Halioglobus japonicus: one gene and its partner. Each later gene encodes a partner of the first gene's protein in a complex. Links are inferred from orthologs where the notes say so. Each region holds a gene or a part of one and is shown in the gene's direction. Other genes may lie near its edges. The genes, in order: BST95_RS01055 and BST95_RS14940.

Region 1 (7,976 bases):
CGAGCCGCGAATGGTCGGCATGAGAAAGCGTCGATAGTGGGTCTCAAACTCCAGTTCCAATACGCTGTCGATGCCGAATTCCTGCATCAGGGTTTCGCACCACCACTGGTTCAGCGAGCGCTCCAGATCGCGGCCAGCTGATTCCGCCTCCGCGTCATTGGCGGCTTCGTGAATCCACACGAAAACGGAGTCGGTATCACCGTATATCACCCGGTGTCCCGCCGCCTCGATCTGCTCGCGGGTACGCTGAATAATCTCGTGCCCACGCCGGGTGATGGAGCTAGCCAGCCGCGCATCAAAGAAGCGGCAACCGGTGGATCCGAGGACACCGTAAAATGAATTCATGATGATCTTAATGGCCTGCGAGAGCGGCGCATCGGCAGCGGCCCGCGCATCATCGCGCAACGCCCACAGGTGAGCGATTAGTCCCGGCAGGATATGACCCTCGCGGATAAACCGGGCCTCCAGAAAGCCAGGCACGGTCTCATCAGCGGCGATATCCGGCAGGGTACCCAGTGCCAGTCCCAGCGGATCGATGGCAAACGTAAGAATAATACTCGGATACAGGCTTTTGAAATCCAGCACCAGCACGTGGTCATAAATGCCCGGCGCAGAATCGAGCACAAAGCCGCCGGGACTGGCGGTGAGATCGCGACTGGCATTGGGTGCGACATAACCCTGGCGGTGGAGACGCGGCAGATACAGGTTGTCGAAAGAGGCCACCGACCCGCCGAGGCGATCCATGTTCAAACCCGTCATGCGCGAGCGGGCGACGGCGAAGGCCAGCAAATCTGTGTGTTCAAAAATACGGGAGACCAGCTCGCAATCCTTGAGGTTGTATTCCGCCAGTGCGGTTTTGTCTTCCTCAAACTGGCGGCTGATCTCTTCGCCGCGATCAGGACTGTGAATAAGCTTGCCCTTACCCAGCAACTCCCGGGACACGTTCTCCAGGGAAAAACTCTCAAACCGGTAGAAGGCCGCACGCAGCAGCTCAATACCATCTAGAATTACCCGGCCCGGACACTGCACCGTGCGGCGCTCGCCCTCCTCGTCAAGCTCCCGCCAGTGCACCGGCCGGCGGCCGCGGCCCAACAGCAGTCGACGGTTGCAAACATCCGCCACGCGCTGCAGGTACCAGGTATCGAAGTTGACCACGTTCCAACCGATCAGTACGTCCGGATCGAACTCGCCCAACCAGTCGACAAAGGCCTGTAGCACTGCTTCCTGGTTAACACAGACCTGCACGTAATCCTGGGTTGCGCCCTCGCCGAGCATGAATACCCGCCGCTGCTCCGGGCCCTCGCCGCCATAGCCATGCACACCGATGGAGAAAAGCTGCACCCCCTCCATGGCAGTCTCGATATCAAAGGAGGCCACCCGCAGTGAGGGCTGGTAGTCGGCGCCGCGGATTTTGGGGTTTTCCACCCACAGGTGCCCTGCCCGGGTAGTGATGTGCCCAGCGAGCTCGACGCCACCGGCAACAAAGCGCTCCATTAAATAGCGGTCGACGGGATTGATATCCGCCTCCAGGGGCTCGCAGCCACGCTCTTCGAGCGCGTCGGCCAATTGCCTTGCCTGGCGATAACTTCGGCAGTACACACCCACTACCGCCGTATGCGCAAAATCACGCAGCTCCAGCGGCTGCACCTCCACCCCGGGCGTGCCTTCCAATAGCGGGCCGGCAATGCCGAGTTCGTCTCTGGACAGAAAAAAGGTACTGCGCTGTCCCTGCACCAACGCACACAGCGGGCCCTTGTCCGTGGTAAACCACAGCTCCAATTCGATACCGGCGGGGGTATCGCGCCAGTTGCGGCTGAGCAGGAAACCTTTGAGGTTGGATACGGTCATCTATTGAATTGAGGGCCAGTCGGCGATTAAGCTATGTGCCCGCTGAATGGGCCGGCAACGGTAGACAAGGACCTATCATGAACAAACCTGTGATCAAACCCGATCCCTTATACCAGCTCCTGCGCAATGAGGACATCAAGGGTTTTAACGAGCAACGCGACACGCTGGATACCGGTGAACTGAAGAGCGGCGACTACCGCGGCCGCGATCTGCGTAACATGAACGCCGACGGCCTTGACTTCAGCGATTCCTACTTCCGCAACGCGGACCTCAGCGGCATCGACTTCCGCAATACCAATCTGGAAGGGGCCAGCTTGCTGGATGCCAAGCTGTCGGGCACTTACTTCCCGCAGGAACTGTCCGCCACAGAAATTCGCCTGTCCCTGGATACAGGCACCCGGCTGCGTTACGAAAGCTCCAAGTAGGCCTGCCCATGCGCCGAGCCTAGCTCGGCGCAATAATCCATCAACCCTGCAGTAGCAAATCCCGCAAGTCGATAATCGCCGCATTTGCCCGGCTGATATAGGACGCCATCACCAGTGAGTGGTTGGCAAACAGACCAAAGCCGGTGCCATTGAGAATCACCGGGCTCCACAGCTGCTCCTGAGAGCCTTCCAGCTCACGAATAATCTGCTGCAGGCTGACCAGCGCGTTCTTCTTGCGCAGCACATCGGCGAAGTCCACCTCCACCGCCTTGAGGAAATGGATCAGGGCCCAGGTGGTACCGCGGGCCTCGAAGAACACATCATCGATCTCATTCCAGGGCGTTTTCACCACGACCTCGCCCGGCGCATTGGTGGACTGGCTGGCCGCAGTGTCGCCCGCCAGATCCGTATTGATCCGGCGCTGACCCACACTGGCCGACAGGCGCTGGGACAGACTGCCCAGCCGGGTGTTCACGGTGGACAGCCAGTAACGCAGATTGTCGGCGCGCGCATAGAACTGCGCGTGGGGATCATCGGTGTCGGACAGCCGGGTGAAATAGGCGCGGGTATAGGAAAGGGCCTCACGATATTCCGACTCGGACGAGGGTAGAATCCAGCTGTTGGAATCGAAGTGATAGCGGGGTTCCGCCACCGCGAGGTCAGCGTCCTCGGTAGACTGCGACTGCGAGCGGCTGAACACCTCGCGCATGGCCCGTGACATATCGCGCACCTGCACCAATACCCCGTATTCCCAGTTGGGCATGTTGTCGAGGAAGATGCCGGGCGGGAAACGATCGTTGTGGATATAGCCACCGGGTTTGTCCAGCAAGGTTTCCATCACACCCATTAAGGCCGCCGTCGTCACTGAACCGGTGACGACTTCACCGCCGTCTGTCGCGGCGTATTCGGCAGCCTTCTCGCGCGGATCGAAGCGATCCGGCGTGCCACTCCAGTAAATGGCCAGCACCAGGATGATCAGCGCGTACACAAGTACGGCCAAGAGAATCCACTTGCCGGGGCCCTTCTCGGGCAAAACGTTCAACAGGCTGTCGCGCCATTCGTCCAAGGTGTCTCTTACTGCACTCATACCCTAGTCTCTACTGTCAGTGATGATGGTGGTGATGATCGCCCGCGCTGGCCGCGCTCTTGCGCACTTCGGCCTCAGTGCACAGCTCTTCTCCCGAGGCAAAGGTCAGACACAGGGTGCGGGTCTGGCCCGGCTGGGGCATGGCCTCAAGATCGAACAGCATAAGGTGCGTCCCCCCAGGGGCAAGCGCAACCGTGTCGCCAGGGGCTACTGTCAGTGTAGTCAATTCCATCATCCGCAGCAGGCCGTCGACCTCGGCCGTGGTATGGATTTCCACCTTGCCGGCGCCGGATACTGTGGCGGCGACCACTTCCGCGGGCTCGCTGCCGCTATTGGACAGCGATAAATAGGCAGCGGTTGTCTTCTGCACCGGCGGCAGGGCCCTGACCCAGGCATCGTCTATCGTCAGTGAAGAAGCGGTGGCTACCAGCGGCAGAGCGGCGAGCACTGCCGCGAAAACGCGAGTTCGAAACAACACGGTGACTCCAAAGGAAACTATTTACGCGAAAAGGCGTCCTAGACTACACCACGGTTGGCTCGCTCAGCCAGCGAATTGGGCCACGGGCCTTTGACTGATAGAATTTAGGCCCAGAACCGCCGGCACGGTGCCGACGGGGCCACAACATACGGAACCACTATGCGCCTGCTACTGGCCACACTGCTACTTCTTACATCCACTTTTTCTCAGGCCCAGTTACCCGGCACCAACAATCCGTTCGCGGCGGAGCAGCCGGACTTCCTGCCGGTTGAGGAAGCGTATCAACTGGAGGTCGAACCCAGTGATGAGGGCCTGCGCTTTTACTGGCAGATCGCCGACGGCTACTACCTGTATCAGCACGCGTTCAAATTCCAGGGTGAGGATGACGAGGGCGCACTGGCGCTCCAGGGCCAACTCCCCCAGGGCATAGACCGCACCGATGAGTTCTTCGGTGATGTCACCGTCTACTACAACCAGGCCGACGTCACCGTAGAGGCCGAGCGCCAGGGGGACGACACCGTACAGCTGACCGTCACGTCCCAGGGCTGCGCAGATGCGGGCCTGTGCTACCCACCGCGCAAACAGTTTTTCAGCTGGGCACCAGACGCTGGCACCGTCACCGAAACCACGCCGCCAGCGCGCAAAGCCAGCGTCGTCACTACACAGAAGAGTGCGCCCCAGAGCGATGGCGCCAGCCCGGCCCAGGGCCTGGGCTCGCTGCCCTACATGATGCTGCTGGCCTTTCTCGGTGGCGCCATTCTCAACCTGATGCCCTGTGTCTTCCCGATCCTGTCGCTCAAGGTACTCAGTTTCGCCCAGAGCACTGACGAGGACCGCCACCTGCACAGCTGGCTGTATACCGCCGGCGTGGTGATCAGCTTCGTGGCGATCGCCGCTGTACTCATCGGCCTGCAACAGGCGGGCAGCGCCGTCGGCTGGGGCTTCCAGTTGCAGTCGCCGGGTTTTGTGATCGCGCTGGCCTACCTGTTCCTGGTGATGGGCCTGTCACTGTCGGGGCTGGTCAGCCTCGGCGGTAATCTGATGAATACCGGCAGTTCACTGGCAGACCGCGGCGGCCTCAGCGGCAGCTTCTTCACCGGCGTATTGGCGGTGGTGGTGGCCAGCCCCTGCACGGCGCCCTTTATGGGCACCGCCCTGGGGTTTGCCGTCACCCAACCACCGGTAGTGGGACTGTCGGTCTTCGCCGCCCTGGGTGTCGGCATGGCCGCCCCACTGTTGTTGTTCAGCTACAGCGGTGGCGCCCGTGCGCTAATGCCGCGCCCGGGCCCTGGATGGAAACCCTTAAGGAATTCCTGGCCTTTCCCCTCTATGGCGCAGCCATCTGGCTGGTATGGGTGGCGGGTCGCCAGACTGGTGTCAATACCATGGCGGCCGTGCTTTGCGGTGCGCTATTGCTCACCCTGGGGCTGTGGCTGTGGCAACAGGGCGGTAAGCGCCGCTGGATGGCGGCCGCAGCTGTGATCAGCGCCATTGCCCTGGCGAGCATCGACAACCTCGACCCAGTGCGAGGCGGCCAAGCCTCACTGGGCGAGGGCCGGGTAGCCTGGTCTGAGCCAACGCTTGAAGAATTGCGCGCCGCCGGCAAGCCCGTATTTGTGGATGTGACCGCCGATTGGTGTATTACCTGCCTCGCCAATGAGCGGGCAGTGTTGTTCACCGACGACATCACCGCTGCCTTCGCCGACCACGGCGTCACCTATATGGTCGCCGATTGGACCAATTATGACGCCGAGATCGCCGAATTTATCGCCAGTCACGGCCGTACCGGCATTCCCCTGTACGTGATGTACCCGCCCCTGGGGGCCGGCGAACCATTTCTGTTGCCGCAAATCCTCACCGACCAACTGGTCATCGATGCCCTGAACGCCGTTTCTGGCAAATAGCCCGCACTTGTCGGCATGTTAGCTGACTTTACGCGCGGTTTCAGAGAAGATCGTTCTTCTTCCCCGAAACCGCCCAGCAACAGCCCGGAGAAGCCCACAACTTCCTAAATATTGCTAACTTCCGCTATCGCGCTGCTAAATGCTGGCAAAATGCCGATTTTTACCAAAGACGTGGACAAAATGTCGATATTACGCCACACTGCTGCAATAAATAGCGCCTGAGAACCCAACATGGCCACCATACTTGTCCTGCACGGCCCCAACCTGAACCTGCTCGGTGAACGCGAGCCGGAGATTTACGGCAGCACCACGCTGTCTGATATCAACCAGACGCTACAGCAACAAGCCCGCGACAAAGGCCACCACCTGCTCTATGTACAAAGCAACGCCGAGTACGAGCTGGTCGAGCGCGTCCAGGACGCCCGCCACGAAGGCGTGAACTTCATTCTGATTAACCCCGCGGCATTCACCCACACTAGTGTGGCCCTGCGCGATGCGCTGGCGGCGGTGGAGATTCCCTTTATAGAAGTCCACCTGTCCAACGTTCATGCCCGCGAGGAATTCCGCAAGCATTCCTATTTCTCGGACCTGGCTCAAGGCGTGATCTGCGGCCTCGGCCCCCAAGGCTACGAACTCGGCCTGCAGGCGGCGATCAAGTATATCGAGCAGTCCTGACCTGCCCTGCCCCATTAACGAAACCTCAACTTGAAGAGAACAACACCATGGACATTCGCAAAGTAAAAAAACTGATCGAGTTGCTGGAAGAGTCGAATATCGACGAAATTGAGATCAAGGAAGGCGAAGAATCTGTGCGCATCAGTCGCAACAGCATGCAGCCCATGATGGCTGCGCCCGCGGCGCCTGCCTACGCACCCGTGCCCGCCGCGGCACCTGCGCCGGCACCCGCACCTATTGCTGCGGCACCGGAACCCGCGCCTGCTGCTGAGCCCGCCGCGCCGGCCACCACGGGCCATGTCGTGAAATCACCCATGGTGGGCACCTTCTACCGCGCACCGTCACCCAGCTCACCCTCGTTCGCAGAGGTTGGCCAGACCGTCAAAGTCGGCGACGTCATCTGTATTGTCGAAGCGATGAAAATGATGAACCAGATCGAGGCCGACAAGTCGGGCACCATTGAAGCCATCCTCGTGGACAACGGCGAGCCGGTGGAATTCGACCAGCCGCTGTTCTCCATCGTATAAGGAGGGCACATCGAGATGCCCATTCTGGACAAGGTTCTTATCGCCAACCGCGGCGAGATTGCACTGCGCGTACTGCGCGCGTGCAAAGAGCTCGACATCAAGACCGTTGCGGTGCACTCCGTTGCCGACGCTGAATTGATGCACGTGCGGCTGGCTGATGAATCCGTATGTATCGGCCCCGCGCCCTCCAAGGAAAGCTACCTCAATGTGCCGGCACTGATCAGTGCCGCCGAGGTCACTGACGCCACCGCCATCCACCCCGGCTACGGCTTTCTCTCTGAGAATGCCGACTTCGCCGACCAGGTCGAGAAAAGCGGCTTTACCTTTGTTGGCCCGCGCGCCGAAACCATTCGCCTGATGGGCGACAAGGTATCTGCGATTGAGGCCATGAAACGGGCCGGCGTTCCCACGGTACCGGGCTCCGACGGCCCCCTCACCGACGACCACGACCGCACTCGGGAAATCGCCCAGCGCGTTGGCTATCCGGTGATCATCAAGGCTGCCGCTGGCGGCGGTGGTCGCGGCATGCGCGTGGTGCACAACGAAGAGGTGCTGATCTCCTCGATTGAAGTGACCAAGTCGGAAGCTGCCGCGGCCTTCGGGTCTGACGTGGTGTATCTGGAGAAATTTCTACAGAAGCCCCGCCATGTCGAGGTCCAGGTTCTGGCCGACGGCCAGGGCGACGCCATTCACCTGGGTGACCGTGACTGCTCATTGCAACGCCGCCACCAGAAAGTCATCGAAGAAGCGCCTGCGCCCGGCATTCCCGAGGACTTGCGCAACCAGGTCTACGAGGCCTGCGTCAACGCGTGCATCGAGATCGGTTATCGCGGCGCCGGCACCTTCGAATTCCTGTACGAGGATGGCGGATTTTACTTCATCGAGATGAATACCCGGGTCCAGGTGGAGCACCCGGTCACTGAGATGGTGACCAGTTTCGATATCGTCAAGGAGCAGCTGCGCATCGCCGCAGGCATGCCACTGTCCGTCACCCAGGACGAGATCAGCTTCAACGGGCACTCTTTTGAGTGC
Region 2 (7,972 bases), 3.0 Mb from region 1 along the record:
ACCTCGAGGAATAGGCGGCAACATGCATATTGCACTGGTCAGCCTGTTCCCGGAAATGTTTGAAGCTGTCACGGACCATGGTGTCACGGGCAGAGCGGTAAAGCAGGGGCTGGTGACTATCAGCCACAGCAATCCGCGGGACTTCACCACCGACAAGCATCGCACGGTGGACGACAGGCCCTACGGCGGTGGCCCGGGCATGTTGATGAAGATTGATCCCCTGCAGCAGGCGATAGCCGCAGCAAGGGAGGCGGCGGGAGTAGACGCTAGAGTGATCTACCTCTCGCCTCAGGGTAAGCGCCTGGACCACGGCAAGTCTGTGGCACTCTCACAGGAGCAAGCGCTGATCCTGGTTGCCGGCCGCTATGAAGGTGTCGATGAACGCCTGATCGAAGCGGAAGTGGATGAAGAAATATCCATTGGCGACTACGTTTTAAGCGGCGGCGAACTGGCTGCCATGGTGGTTATCGACTCGGTAACACGCCATTTGCCCGGAGTGTTGGGGCACGAGCTGTCGGCTCAGGAAGATTCCTACGCCGATGGCCTGTTGGACTGCCCACACTACACCCGGCCAGAGGAGTACCAGGGTAAGCCGGTACCGGAAGTATTGCTCAGCGGCAATCACGAGTGGATTCGCCGCTGGCGCCTGAAGCAGGCACTGGGAAGAACGTACGAGCGTCGCCCGGACTTGCTGGAGGGCAGGGCCAACACGGCCGAAGAAGACGAATTGTTGGCGGAGTATCTCCGCGAACGCGAGTGAAATTTTAAAACCGCTAGCTGTGAAGCTACGATTGTTAATCAACAGGAGCGCGCCATGAGCACCAACAAGATCATTTCTCAGCTTGAAGCTGAACAGATGGAGAAAGAGCTGCCTGAATTTGCCCCGGGTGATACCGTGGTTGTTCAGGTAAAAGTAAAAGAAGGCAACCGCGAGCGTCTGCAGGCGTTCGAAGGCGTTGTTATCGCCAAGCGCAACCGCGCGCTGAACTCTGCCTTCACTGTACGCAAAATCTCCCACGGTGTTGGCGTAGAGCGTACTTTCCAGACTTACAGCCCCCTCGTAGACAGCATCACTGTCAAGCGTCGCGGCGACGTACGTCAGGCCAAGCTGTACTACCTGCGTGAGCTGTCTGGTAAGGCTGCCCGCATCAAGGAGAAGCTGTCCTAAGCTTCTGCCTTTCGCAGTATCCGAAAGCGGCCCTAGTGGCCGCTTTTTTTTTGCCTTTAGTTCGGGGTTAGAAGCTTCTTCACGTGGCGGCCAAGAGAGCTTTTGCCCTTCCAAGACCACTGCGAACCCATCCATGGGGCGTTTCGGCGTACCGGATCGCCGGCCGCGCCACCCAGCCTCCCGACGATATTGGAAGGGCAAAAGCTCTCTCGGCCTTGGGGCTGTATGTCTACCGGTACCTGGGGTGTTTCTATTCTAGAGAGGCTTTTCGCCTGGGGTGTGGCGTGTATGGCGAAATAGAGGGCGGGAACGGAGTTTATCTCTCGAGATCGTCGGGAGCCATGGATGGCGGACGCCGAAGCGCGCCATGGATGGCCTTGCAGCGGTTTCGAGAGATAAACTCCGTTCCGGCCCGGCTAGCCGGAACAACCCCAATCACATCGAATCATGTTACCGTTACCGCATGTCAGAAGCCCTGCTAGAACACCCAGAAATCGAACGCTACATCGACGCCATGTGGATGGAGAAGGGCCTCAGTGACAACACCCTGAGCTCCTACCGCCGCGACCTGCGCCAATTCAATGAATGGCTTGCCAAAAACAAAGGTAGCACAGTGGTTCGCGCCGACCGCGCTGAACTGCAGGCCTACCTCGGAGCGCGCCTGGAGCAGGGGCAGTCACAGCGCTCCACCGCGAGGTTTATGTCCTGTGCCAGGGGCTTTTATAAGTACCTGATCAGGGAAGGGCGGATACAGGCCGATCCTACCCTGGATGTCGACAGCCCCAAGCTCGGGCGCCCATTGCCCAAGTCCATCTCCGAAGCCCAGGTCGACAAGCTGCTTGAGGCACCCGATCTCGACGATCCGCTGGAATTCCGCGATCGCACCATGCTCGAGCTGTTGTATGCCTGCGGCCTCAGGGTGACAGAGCTGACCAGCCTGCAGGTGACCCAGGTGAGCCTCAACCAGGGGGTGGTGCGGGTGTTCGGCAAGGGCAGTAAGGAGCGGCTGGTGCCTATGGGTGAGGAGGCGCTCAGCTGGTTGCAACGCTATATGGCCGGTCCGCGGGGTGAAATGCTCAAGGGAATCCCCTCCGATGTTGTGTTTCCCAGTAAAAGAGGGCGGCAGATGACTCGCCAGACCTTCTGGTATCGTATTAAAATCTACGCCCAGCGCGCCGGTATTCGCCAGGCACTGTCTCCCCACACCCTGCGCCACGCATTCGCGACCCATCTCCTGAATCACGGAGCGGATCTGCGGGTCGTGCAAATGTTGCTGGGGCACAGCGACCTGACGACCACCCAGATATACACCCACGTGGCGAAGCAGCGGATGCAGGAACTGCATGCCGAGCACCATCCACGGGGTTGAGGAACTTATTGCGCTACTGATGCTCAAAGAGCTGAGAACTGTGCACCGGCCAGGGGAGGCCGGGGCGAAATTAATGAGGAAACAAGATGTTTAATCGACTGTACCAGGCCGCTGTGGCTACCCTGATCATTGCCGTGGCTCCTATGGTCAATGCCGGCGCGCCGGTGGACAAAGAAACCTTTGAGCGCATTAGTGCCGCCATGAACAGCCCCGCCATGGGCCTGTCGGTGAGCACTGTGAGCACCAGCGATATCCAGGGCATGTACGAAGTACAGTTTGATAACGGTCCCATGGTTTACGCCACCGCTGACGGCAAGCATTTCCTGGTGGGTGACCTGTTTCAGGTCGATAACGGCCAGTTTGTAAACCTCACCGAGCAGCGCCGTGATGGCGAGCGCCTGGCCAAGATGGAGGCCCTGGACGAGGCCGACATGATTGTATTTGCGCCTGAAGGAGAGGTGAAAGGCGAGATCACCGTATTCACCGATACCACCTGTTTCTACTGCCAGAAGCTGCACAATGAAGTGCCGGAGCTGAACAAACACGGCGTACAGGTGCGTTACCTGGCCTTCCCACGTGGCGGCACCGACTCAGCGGGCTATCGCCAGCTGGTAGGCGCCTGGTGTGCAGAGAACCCGCAGCAGACTCTCACCGCGCTGAAAAACAAGGAGCCGGTACCGGTTAAGCAGTGCGATTCCAACCCCGTTGATGAGCAGTACCAGCTCGGCCAGCAGCTCGGTGTGCGTGGCACCCCTGCGATTATTACCGACACTGGCCAGATGATTCCCGGCTACCAGGATGCTGACAAGATTCTTGCGACACTTGGTGTAGAGTAATTTTCTCTAAACCCGCGCGCCATTGCGTGCGGGTTTTTCCTTTTTCGCGGGTGTTTTTGGTAATCCCCCGCGTTGACATCCCCCCCTTAAACCGTACTGTTTCTGACCCCTTTCCTGTCAGTTCTCCAGCCCTTTGCTGGGCTGTCATAACCGAAGTAAGAGTTAGAAATCGTGGACGAACAATTCCGGCGCATTTCACGCCTACCTCCCTATGTGTTCAACATTATTGGTGAGTTGAAGCAGCAGGCGCGAGCGGCGGGCGAGGATATCATCGATTTCGGCATGGGCAACCCCGATCAGCCGACCCCGGAGCATATCGTCGACAAGCTGGTGGAGACCGCCCAGCGCGGCGATACCCATCGCTATTCGCAGTCCAAGGGTATTCCAAGGTTGCGCAAAGCGATTTGTGATTGGTACCAGCGCCGCTACGAGGTCACGCTCGACCCCGAAACTGAAGCCATTGTCACCCTGGGCTCCAAAGAAGGCCTGGCACACCTGGCGCTGGCCACCACTGGCCCCGGCGACGCGATTCTGGTGCCCAATCCCTCGTACCCGATTCACCCCTATGGTTTTGTGATCTCCGGTGCGGATATCCGCCACGTGCCCATGGGCATGAACGAAGAAGATTTCTTCGATGAACTGGAAAAGGCAATTCACAACAGCTGGCCACGGCCCAAGATGCTGGTGCTCAACTTCCCCTCCAACCCCACGGCCTATTGCGTGGAACTGGAGTTTTTCGAGCGCGTGGTGGCCATTGCCAAGGAACACAATATCTGGGTGGTACAGGATCTGGCTTACGCCGACCTGTGCTACGACGGCTATGAAGCGCCGTCGATTCTGCAGGTAGAGGGCGCCATGGATATCGCCGTGGAGTTTTACAGCATGTCCAAGAGCTACAACATGCCGGGTTGGCGTGTGGGCTTCTGTTGCGGCAACAAAACCCTGGTGGGTGCGTTGGCGCGGATGAAGTCGTACCTCGATTACGGCATGTTCACACCGATTCAGGTGGCGGCCATCGCGGCACTGGAAGGTGACCAGACCTGCGTGAGTGAAATCAACGCCATGTACAAGTCGCGCCGCGACGTGCTGTGTGAAGGCCTGAACGCCGTTGGTTGGGCGGTCACGCCGCCGCGGGCCACCATGTTCGTGTGGGCGAAAATTCCCGAGTGTTACAGCGACTACGACTCCATCGAGTTCAGTAAAAAGCTGCTGCAAGAAGCCAAAGTGGCGGTCTCGCCCGGCGTGGGATTCGGCGAGTATGGCGAGGGCTATGTGCGGTTCGGTCTGATCGAAAACGAACACCGTACGCGTCAGGCGATTCGCAATATCAAACGTATGTTTAAAAATGATGGTTTCGCCTGAGGCGAGCCGCAGCGCTGGAGATAGCAACAGTATGAGCAAGCCAGTAAAGGTCGGAATTTGCGGCCTGGGCACCGTGGGAAGCGGCACGTTTAACGTCCTCACTCGTAACGCGCAGGCCATTAATGCCCGCGCCCAAGGCGAGTTGGAGATTACCGTGGTGGGTGCGCGTCGCGATAACCCGGCCTGTGATCTTGGGGATACACGTGTTACCCGAGATATTTTCGAGGTGGCTCGCGACCCGGAAGTCGATGTGCTGGTCGAACTGATTGGCGGTACGACGGTAGCTCGTGACCTGGTGACTGAAGCGCTTACGAACGGCAAGCATGTTGTGACTGCCAACAAGGCGCTCATTGCTGAATTCGGTAACGAGTTGTTTGCGCTGGCCGAACAGAACAATGTGGTGATTCGCTACGAAGCCGCCGTGGCCGGCGGTATCCCTATTATCAAGGCGTTGCGCGAAGGCCTGGCCGGCAACCGGATTGAATGGCTGGCGGGCATTATCAACGGCACCGGCAACTTTATCCTCAGCGAGATGCGCGAGAAGGGCCGTGATTTCGCCGATGTGCTGGCCGAGGCGCAGGCACTGGGTTACGCGGAGGCCGATCCCACATTTGATGTGGAAGGTATTGATGCCGCTCACAAGCTGGTGATTCTCGCATCGCTGGCGTTCGGCATGCCGCTGCAGTTCTCCTCAGTGTATGCCGAGGGCATTACCCGTCTTACCACGCAGGATGTGGAGTACGCTGAAGAGCTCGGCTATCGGATCAAGCACCTGGGTGTTGCCAAGCAAAGTGATGAAGGCGTGGAACTGCGTGTTCATCCCACATTGATTCCGGAGTCGCGCCTGCTCGCCAACGTCAACGGTGTGAAGAATGCTGTGCTCGTAGAAGGTGATGCGGTGGGTCCAACGCTGTACTACGGCGCTGGCGCCGGGGCAGAGCCTACGGCATCAGCAGTAGTGGCAGATATCGTCGATCTTGCGCGTGAGTTGGGTGCGGGTCAGCAGTGCCGCGTACCCGCCCTGGGCTTTGCAACCGATGCCTTGCAGGATCTGCCTATCGTACCCATGGAGCGTGTCAGCACCGCGTGGTACCTGCGTATGGAGGCCGAAGACAAGCCCGGCGTACTCTCGCAGATCGCCAGCATATTCAGTGACCAGGGCATTAGCATCGAGGCGTTGATTCAGAAAGCGCCGGCCGCGGGTGAAACCCGCGTACCGCTCATCCTGCTCACCAACAAGGCCGTGCAGGGCAATGTCGATAGGGCGGTAGCATCGATAGAAGGTCTGGATACAATTTCAGGAGAAGTCACGCGCATTCGTGTCGAAGCGCTGGACGGTTGAGGAACAAAACGTGAAGTACATCAGCACCCGTGGCCAGGCCCCGGCTCTAAATTTTGAAGAAGTTCTCCTGACAGGCCTGGCGTCTGATGGCGGCCTGTACGTGCCCGAAACGCTGCCTACATTCAGCGAAGCCGAAATTGCGGCTATGGCCGGCATGAACTACGCGCAGCTCGCGCAAAAAATTATCACGCCGTTTGTTGATGACTGTATTCCTGAGGCGGATCTCAAAGCCATTCTCGAGGAAACCTACGCAGAGTTTCGTCACGAAGCGGTCGCGCCAATGGTGCAGATCGACAGCAACCAGTGGGTTTTGGAACTGTTCCACGGTCCCACACTGGCGTTCAAAGACTTCGCATTGCAGTTGCTGGGCCGCCTGCTCGATTACGTGCTGGAGCGCAAGCACCAGAAGGTTGTGATCATGGGCGCCACGTCTGGCGATACCGGCTCGGCCGCTATCGAGGGCTGCAAGCGCTGCAAGAATATCGATATTTTCATTCTGCATCCGCACGAGCGCGTCTCCGACGTTCAGCGTAAGCAGATGACTACGGTAGTGGGCGACAATATCCACAACCTGGCGGTGCAGGGTAACTTCGACGATTGCCAGGCCATGGTGAAAGCCAGCTTTAACGATCGCAGCTTTCTGCCTTCCGATCGCAGCCTGGTGGCGGTGAACTCCATTAACTGGGCGCGCATCATGGCCCAGATCGTTTACTACTTTTATGCCGCAGTCGCCCTTGGCGCACCTGCGCGTAAAGTCGCGTTCTCGGTGCCCACCGGTAATTTCGGGGACATCTTTGCGGGCTATCTGGCGCATAAAATGGGCCTGCCTGTGGAGCGTCTCATTATTGCGACCAACCGCAACGACGTATTGCACCGGATAATGACCAGCGGCAGCTACGGCCGTCAGCCCCTGGAACACTCGTTGTCGCCGAGCATGGACATTACCGTGTCCAGCAACTTCGAGCGCCTGTTGTTCGATCTGTACCAGCGCGATGGCGCAGCGATTGCGCAGCTCATGAGCGACTTCGACAATGGCGACATTCATTTCTCTGAGGACGCGATGGGAGCAGCACGCGAGTTGTTCTCCAGCCAGTGTGTGAGCGATGAAGAGACCTGTGCGCAAATGGCAGCGACATGGGATCGCTGTGAATACATGCTGGATCCGCACAGTGCCATTGGCGTGAAGGCAGCTCTGGAAGCAGGCGTGCCTGCCAGTGTGCCTGTCGTTACCCTGGCAACTGCACATCCTGCCAAGTTCCCCGGCGCTGTTGCCGAGGCGGGCCTGGGCGAGGAGCCAACGCTGCCGCACCACTTGCGCGACCTCTTCGACCGTCCTGAACGCTGTGAAGTGCTGCCCAATGAACTCGGGTCCGTACAGGCCTTTATGGCGGATAACCTGAACGCCTGAGCCGGGCGTGGATAAGGTCATCCGCCGGCGCGAGCCGGGCGAATCTACCGAACTGCAGGCCACCGGCCTGCACCCTATCCTGTCCCGGGTCTATCGGGGCAGGGGCGTCGCCGAAGCGGCTGAGCTCGAGCTCGATCTGGCGCGGCTCATTCCCCCTACACAACTGACCCACGCAGATACCGCTGCTTCTTTGTTAGCCGATAGCCTGGAGCGCGGTGAGCGTATTCTGGTGGTGGGCGACTACGACGCCGATGGCGCTACCAGCACTGCGCTGGCGCTCACTGCGCTGCGCGAATTCGGGGCGGCCGAGGTGACGTACCTGGTGCCGAACCGATTCGAATATGGCTATGGCCTGAGCCGGCAGATCGTCGAGCTGGCCCTGCGCGGTGACAAGCCGGACCTGATTATTACGGTCGACAACGGCATCTCCAGTATCGATGGTGTCGCTGCCTGCCGAGAGGCGGGCGTTAAGACGTTGATCACCGAT

What was found.
Region 2: the proteins of BST95_RS01055 (region 1) and BST95_RS14940 are in contact, whole or in part, in a crystal structure (PDB 1JZD), measured with the Escherichia coli proteins. The link is inferred for Halioglobus japonicus from one-to-one orthologs.

Annotation. Positions count from the first base shown.
Region 1 is NZ_CP019450.1:209,374-217,349, forward strand. What follows is about bases 3,366-6,158. They hold BST95_RS01055 (protein-disulfide reductase DsbD family protein), read left to right. Parts: upstream 3,366-3,997; coding sequence 3,998-5,320; downstream 5,321-6,158. Other genes in these bases: BST95_RS01050 (copper chaperone PCu(A)C), read right to left, coding at 3,377-3,838; BST95_RS20235 (thioredoxin family protein), read left to right, coding at 5,302-5,742; aroQ (type II 3-dehydroquinate dehydratase), read left to right, coding at 5,974-6,158. In the rest of the region: BST95_RS01035 (DNA polymerase II), read right to left, coding at 1-1,848; BST95_RS01040 (pentapeptide repeat-containing protein), read left to right, coding at 1,926-2,273; BST95_RS01045 (DUF2333 family protein), read right to left, coding at 2,314-3,360; more of aroQ, read left to right, coding at 6,159-6,417; accB (acetyl-CoA carboxylase biotin carboxyl carrier protein), read left to right, coding at 6,465-6,944; accC (acetyl-CoA carboxylase biotin carboxylase subunit), read left to right, coding at 6,966-7,976. UniProt on the Escherichia coli protein: Required to facilitate the formation of correct disulfide bonds in some periplasmic proteins and for the assembly of the periplasmic c-type cytochromes.
Region 2 is NZ_CP019450.1:3,165,908-3,173,879, reverse strand. Bases 1,710-4,498 are described here. They hold BST95_RS14940 (DsbC family protein), read left to right. Parts: upstream 1,710-2,623; coding sequence 2,624-3,373; downstream 3,374-4,498. Other genes in these bases: alaC (alanine transaminase), read left to right, coding at 3,545-4,498; xerD (site-specific tyrosine recombinase XerD), read left to right, coding at 1,710-2,537. In the rest of the region: ribosome maturation factor RimM, read left to right, coding at 1-14; tRNA (guanosine(37)-N1)-methyltransferase TrmD, read left to right, coding at 23-760; rplS (50S ribosomal protein L19), read left to right, coding at 815-1,168; more of xerD, read left to right, coding at 1,632-1,709; more of alaC, read left to right, coding at 4,499-4,735; BST95_RS14930 (homoserine dehydrogenase), read left to right, coding at 4,767-6,077; thrC (threonine synthase), read left to right, coding at 6,088-7,485; single-stranded-DNA-specific exonuclease RecJ, read left to right, coding at 7,493-7,972. UniProt on the Escherichia coli protein: Acts as a disulfide isomerase, interacting with incorrectly folded proteins to correct non-native disulfide bonds.